DNA from 2 places in the Streptomyces sp. NPDC046985 genome. Region 2 is predicted to be linked to the other one. Evidence: predicted binding sites of a transcription regulator. Region 2 holds the regulator's gene; the other holds the start of a gene.

Region 1 (3,408 bases), on a different contig from region 2:
CGGCCTTCACCAGGTCGCCGTACTCGCCGGTGGCGGCGTTGAAGCCCTGGCCCTTGTCCAGCTCGGCGACCTTGGAGGTGATGACGTAGCCCTCCAGGCCGGCGTTCTCGGCGATCCAGCGCAGCGGCTCGACGGCGGCGCGGCGGACGACGGAGACACCGGTGGCCTCGTCGCCGGTCTTGCCGAGGTTGTCCTGAAGCACCTTCACGGCGTGCACCAGCGCGGAGCCGCCGCCGGAGACGATGCCCTCCTCGACCGCGGCGCGGGTCGCGGAGATGGCGTCCCCCAGACGGTGCTTCTTCTCCTTCAGCTCCACCTCGGTGGCGGCGCCGACCTTGATCACGCAGACGCCGCCGGCCAGCTTCGCGAGGCGCTCCTGGAGCTTCTCGCGGTCCCAGTCGGAGTCGGTGCTCTCGATCTCGGCCTTGATCTGGCCGATGCGGCCCTCGACGTCCGCCTTGTTGCCGGCGCCGTCGACGATCGTGGTGTCGTCCTTGGTGACGGTGACGCGGCGGGCGGAGCCCAGGACGTCCAGACCGGCCTGGTCGAGCTTGAGGCCGACCTCCTCGGAGATGACGGTGGCGCCGGTGAGGACGGCCATGTCCTGGAGCATCGCCTTGCGGCGGTCGCCGAAGCCGGGGGCCTTGACCGCGACGGCGTTGAACGTGCCGCGGATCTTGTTGACGACCAGCGTCGACAGGGCCTCGCCGTCGACGTCCTCGGCGATGATCAGCAGCGGCTTGGAGGCGTTCGCCTGGATGATCTTCTCGAGCAGCGGGAGCAGGTCCGTGATCGAGGAGATCTTGCCCTGGGTGATCAGGATGTACGGGTCGTCGAGGACGGCCTCCATACGCTCCTGGTCCGTGACGAAGTACGGCGACAGGTAACCCTTGTCGAAGGCCATGCCCTCGGTGAAGTCCAGCTCCAGGCCGAAGGCGTTGGACTCCTCGACGGTGATGACGCCGTCCTTGCCGACCTTGTCCATGGCCTCGGCGATCAGCTCGCCGACCTGCTGGTCCTGGGCGGACAGCGCGGCGACGGCGGCGATGTCGGACTTCTCGTCGATCGGGCGGGCCGTGGAGAGCAGCTCCTCCGAGACGGCGGCGACGGCCGCGTCGATGCCCTTCTTCAGGGCCGCCGGGGAGGCGCCCGCCGCGACGTTCTTCAGGCCCTCGCGCACCAGCGCCTGAGCGAGCACGGTGGCGGTGGTGGTGCCGTCGCCCGCGATGTCGTTGGTCTTGGTCGCCACCTCCTTCACGAGCTGGGCGCCGAGGTTCTCGTACGGGTCCTCGACCTCGACCTCGCGGGCGATGGTCACACCGTCGTTGGTGATGGTCGGGGCGCCGAACTTCTTGTCGATGACGACGTTGCGGCCCTTGGGGCCGATCGTCACCTTGACCGTGTCGGCAAGCTTGTTGACGCCGCGCTCGAGGGCGCGACGGGCGTCCTCGTCGAACTTCAGGATCTTCGCCATGGCAGCGGGAGCCCTCTCGGAAATCTGGGTGGAAAAGGCACTGCGCCCCGGGCGCCCGGCTTCTTAACTGTCGCGGGGGGCCAGGGGCGCAGCTCAGCGGGTTCGCTGAGGGTGAATTACTTCTCGATGATCGCGAGGACGTCGCGAGCCGAGAGAACGAGGTACTCCTCGTTGTTGTACTTCACCTCGGTGCCGCCGTACTTGCTGTAGAGCACGACGTCGCCGACCTGGACGTCGAGCGGAAGACGGTTGCCGTCCTCGAAGCGACCCGGGCCCACGGCCAGGACGACGCCCTCCTGGGGCTTCTCCTTGGCGGTGTCCGGGATGACCAGGCCAGAGGCCGTGGTCTGTTCGGCGTCCAGCGGCTGGACGACGATGCGGTCCTCGAGCGGCTTGATGGCAACCTTGGTGCTGGCGGTCGTCACGATCCGACCTCCCCCTTCGGAGATCTCACGGGGTTAACTGTCTGAGGTGGCGACCAGGTCGATCCGTCGTCGCGGGTGCCGGACCTGCCCGTCGCTGTGTTGGCACTCTCCTGCGGGGAGTGCCAGAGCCGAGACTATGACCGTCGTTAGCACTCGGTCAAGCGGAGTGCCAATTGCCCGCGGCGCGTCGCCCCGCGTCGGCCGAACGGGCCGCCCCTTTCCGGGGACCGCGGAAGCCCCCCGAGCGCCCCTACGGCGCGTCAGAGGCCGGACCTCAGCGCGCCGTTCCGCACGCTGAGACCCAGGACGCGGGCGAGCGCGACGACGGCGGCGCCGCGGCCGGCGCCGCGCCGTCCGCCGACTGGCCGACAATGAGCCGGTGAACGACCCACTCGCCCCGCTCGACGCCTTCACCGCCCTGCTCACCGCCGAGGGCCGCGCCCTCCTGGACCAGGTGCGCGACACCGACCCCGCCGACGAACTCGCCGTCGCCACCCGTCTGCGCCGCGAGCACCCCGCCGACCTGGTGTCCGCGGCCCTCGGCCAGGCCCGGCTGCGGCAGCGGGCCGCGGCGAAGTTCGCGGCCGAGGACGCGCGGCGGATGTTCTTCACCCCTGACGGCGTGGAGCAGTCCACGCGGGCGGACGTGGCCGCCTACCGGGCGGCGCGGATGCGGGAGCGGGGCGTGACCTCCCTCGCCGACCTGTGCTGCGGCATCGGCGGCGACGCCCTCGCCCTCGCCCGCGCCGGGATCCGCGTCCTCGCCGTCGACCGCGATCCGGTGACCGCCGCCGCGGCGCGGGCGAACGCCGAGGCGCTGGGCCTCGCCGACCTGATCGAGGTACGGGAGGCGGACGTCACCGAGGTGGACGTCTCGCCGTATGACGCCGTGTTCGTCGACCCGGCGCGGCGGGGCGGCCGGGCGGGAGGCGGCCGGATCTTCGACCCCGAGGCGTACTCGCCGCCGCTGTCCTGGGCCGTCGCCACCGCCCGCACGGCGCCGCACGCCGCCCTGAAGATCGCCCCCGGCGTCCCGCACGAGGCCGTCCCGCCGGAGGCCGAGGCCGAGTGGATCTCCGACGGCGGGGACGTGAAGGAGGCGGTGCTGTGGTTCGGCACCGAGCCGGGCCTGGTGCGGGCGACCCTGCTGCCCGGCCCGCGCACCCTGCGCGGACGCGGCCTGCCCGACCCGCCGGTCCGGCCGCTCGGACGGTACCTGTACGAGCCCGACGGCGCCGTGATCCGCGCGCACCTGGTCGCCGAGGCGGCCGAGGAACTCGACGGCGGCCTGCTGGACGAGACGATCGCCTACGTCACCGCCGACACGCTGCGCCCCACCCCGTACGCCACCGCCTACGAGATCACCGACCGGCTCCCGTTCCACGTCAAGCGGCTCAAGGCCCTGCTGCGCGAGCGCGAGGTCGGCGTCCTGACCGTGAAGAAGCGCGGCTCGGCGGTCGAACCGGAGGAGCTGCGCCGCAAGGTGCTGCCGAAGCCGCACGGCCGGAA
Region 2 (3,408 bases):
AGTGGAAGGAGACGACCGGCACCGGGTCGTCGAGCAGGGCGGCGAGCTTGACGTCGTAGCCGTCGTCCCGGCCGCACTCCGGGTCGCCCAGCTCGGCGTCGTACCAGGCGGTCTCGCCCGCGAGCTGCTGCGCGTAGAGGCCCACGGCGCCGGACTCGGCGTGCTCGGCCTGCGGCACGAAGACGTTCACGCCGAACGGCCGGCCGGTCAGCCCGCGGACCTGCTTGATCTCCTGGTACATGCCGTCCGCGGTCTTGTAGCCCGCGGCGAGGAACCCGAGCCCGCCGGCCTCCGACACCGCGGCGGCCAGGCGCGGCCCGGCGGGACCGCCCGCCATGGGGGCCTGCACGATCGGGTGCGTGAAGAGATCGGTCAGCGCGGAGGACATGACCGCATGGTGCCATGTTCCGGGCAGGGACCCGAAACCGGGCAGCCCGTCGATCAGGCCGGGGGCCGCGGCGGGCACGCGTGCGCGTGCGCCGGGCACGCTTTCGCGTGCGCCGCGGCCCCGTGGACGGTCACCGGCCGTTGAAGGCGTCCTTCAGCCGGGAGAACAGGCCCTGCTGCCCCGGCTGGAACTGGCCCTGGGGGCGCTCCTCGCCGCGCAGCTTGGCCAGCTCGCGCAGCAGGCGCTCCTGCTCGGGGTCGAGCTTGGACGGGGTCTGCACCTCGACGTGCACGATGAGGTCGCCCCGGCCGCCGCCGCGCAGATGCGTGACGCCCCGGGCGTGCAGCGGGATCGACTGGCCGGACTGGGTGCCCGGCCGGATGTCGACGTCCTCCAGGCCGTCCAGGGTCTTCAGCGGCACCTTGGTGCCCAGGGACGCCGCGGTCATCGGGAGGGTGACCGTGCAGTGCAGGTCGTCGCCGCGCCGCTGGAAGGTCGAGTGCGGCAGCTCGTGGATCTCGACGTACAGGTCGCCGGCCGGGCCGCCGCCGGGGCCGACCTCGCCCTCGCCCGCGAGCTGGATCCGCGTGCCGTTGTCCACACCGGCCGGGATCTTCACCGTCAGGGTGCGGCGGGCGCGGATGCGGCCGTCGCCCGCGCACTCCGGGCACGGGTTCGGCACGACCGTGCCGAAGCCCTGGCACTGGGGGCAGGGGCGGGACGTCATGACCTGGCCCAGGAAGGACCGGGTCACCTGCGAGACCTCGCCGCGGCCACGGCACATGTCGCAGGTCTGCGCGGAGGTGCCCGGCGCCGCGCCCTCGCCGTTGCAGGTGTTGCAGACGACGGCGGTGTCGACCTGGATGTCCTTGGTCGTGCCGAAGGCCGCCTCGTCCAGCTCCACCTCCAGCCGGATCATCGCGTCCTGGCCCCGGCGGGTGCGCGAGCGCGGCCCGCGCTGCGACGCCGTGCCGAAGAACGCGTCCATGATGTCGGAGAAGTTGCCGAAGCCGCCCGCCCCGAAGCCGCCCGCGCCGCCCCCGCCGGCCTGCGAGAGCGGATCGCCGCCGAGGTCGTAGACCTGCTTCTTCTGCGGGTCCGACAGCACCTCGTAGGCGGCGTTGATCTCCTTGAACCGCTCCTGGGTCTTCGGATCGGGGTTGACGTCCGGGTGCAGCTCGCGCGCGAGCCGACGGAACGCCTTCTTGATCTCATCCTGCGACGCGTCGCGGCGCACGCCGAGAACGGCGTAGTAGTCCGTGGCCACTTACGACTCCGCCAGGATCTGTCCGACGTACCGTGCCACTGCGCGTACCGCTCCCATCGTTCCCGGGTAGTCCATGCGGGTCGGTCCGACCACGCCGAGCTTGGCGACTGCCTCGCCGCCCGAACCGTAGCCCACCGACACGATGGACGTGGAGTTGAGTCCTTCGTAGGCGTTCTCGTGACCGATGCGCACGGTCATGCCCGGATCCTGCGCCTCACCGAGCAGCTTGAGCATCACGACCTGCTCCTCCAGCGCCTCCAGCACCGGCCGGATGGTGAGAGGGAAGTCATGTGCGAAGCGGGTGAGATTGGCGGTGCCGCCGATCATCAGCCGCTCCTCGTTCTCCTCGACCAGGGTCTCCATGAGCGTGGACAGCACCGTGGAGACCGTACTCCGGTCCTCCAGGTCGAAGCCGTCGGGCAGGTCCTCCACCAACTGCGGCACGTCCGCGAAACGGCGGCCGGCGATCCGGCTGTTCAGCCGCGCCCGCAGGTCGGCGAGCGAGGTCTCCCCGAAGGGGACCGTGCAGTCGATCATCCGCTGCTCGACCCGCCCGGTGTCCGTGATCAGCACGAGCATCAGGCGCGCGGGCGCCAGCGACAGCAGTTCCACGTGCCGCACCGTGGAACGGGTCAGCGACGGGTACTGCACCACGGCGACCTGCCGGGTGAGCTGCGCCAGCAGCCGCACCGTGCGGGCCACCACGTCGTCGAGGTCGACGGCGCCGTCCAGGAAGTGCTGGATCGCGCGCCGCTCCGGGCCGGTCATCGGCTTGACCCCGGCGAGCTTGTCCACGAACAGGCGGTAGCCCCGGTCGGTGGGGATGCGGCCGGCGCTGGTGTGCGGCTGGGCGATGTAGCCCTCGTCCTCCAGGACGGCCATGTCGTTGCGGACCGTGGCCGGGGAGACGCCGAGGCTGTGCCGCTCGGTCAGGGCCTTGGAGCCGACCGGCTCCTCGGTCCCCACGTAGTCCTGGACGATGGCGCGCAACACCTGAAGCCGTCGCTCGCTGAGCACCCGCGCACACCTCCAGTCGCTTTCCACGGCGCCGCCCGGCACTCGACGCGCTCGCCTGGCACTCGGCGCATACGAGTGCCAGCATTCCCCGGCCAGTGTACGGTCGTCGGGTGCACTGGCGGCAAGGCCGGGGCGGGGGAGGTTGGGCGGGGGGTGGGGGGTGGAGCCCTTGGCGGGGAGGTGGCGGGGAGGTTGGGCGGGGGTTGGGGGGGGTTGGGCCCCTTGGAGGGGAGGCTGGGCCCGGGGCCGGGGAGGCTGGGCCCGGGGCCGGGGAGGCTGGGCCCGGGGCCGGGGAGGCTGGGCCCGGGGCCGGGGAGGCTGGGCCCGGGGCCGGGGAGGCTGAGCCTGGTGCCGGGGAGGCTGAGCCTCGTCGTCCGCTCTCCTGTCGGGCGCCGGGAGGGCGGCGCCGCGGCGTCAGGGTGTGTGCTCTCGCCGCGCCGGACCCTGGGTTTCGTACCAGGCCGTACTTGGCTCAGAGTCCGGTCTCTTCCTAGGCGTGCTCGGCTCACGGATCGGTGCGGTGGGAGGCCCGTACGGGTGCGGGGCGTCGCGGGGCCGTAGGCAGTGGCTTGACGGCAGGGCCTAACGTCCCGGTATGAAGGTGACGCGGGAAGCGGGCCGGGCGGCGCCGGTTTGGGAGCGGCTGGCCGACGGGGTGCACAGGGTGCGGCTGCCGGTGTGGGACTGCACGGTCGGGCTGGTCGTGGGGGCGGGGTCGGCGCTGCTCGTGGACGCC

Evidence for each region. Region 2 encodes HrcA, which represses chaperone genes, less so after heat shock. Its sites were predicted from a motif close to TTNGCACTCNGNNNNNCNGAGTGCNAA; they were not measured.
Region 1: the regulator HrcA is predicted to act here: its motif matches at 2,046-2,072, upstream of groES (co-chaperone GroES).

The regions. Positions count from the first base shown of each region.
Region 1 is NZ_JBEYWK010000008.1:81,546-84,953, forward strand. Features, by position in the region: gene groL (chaperonin GroEL) at 1-1,474, opposite strand, end outside; gene groES (co-chaperone GroES) at 1,591-1,899, opposite strand; gene ABZ861_RS12510 (class I SAM-dependent methyltransferase) at 2,279-3,408, shown strand, end outside.
Region 2 is NZ_JBEYWK010000013.1:168,802-172,209, forward strand. Features, by position in the region: gene ABZ861_RS18780 (nitronate monooxygenase) at 1-388, opposite strand, end outside; gene dnaJ (molecular chaperone DnaJ) at 519-1,655, opposite strand; gene hrcA (heat-inducible transcriptional repressor HrcA) at 1,656-2,672, opposite strand; gene ABZ861_RS18795 (MBL fold metallo-hydrolase) at 3,268-3,408, shown strand, end outside.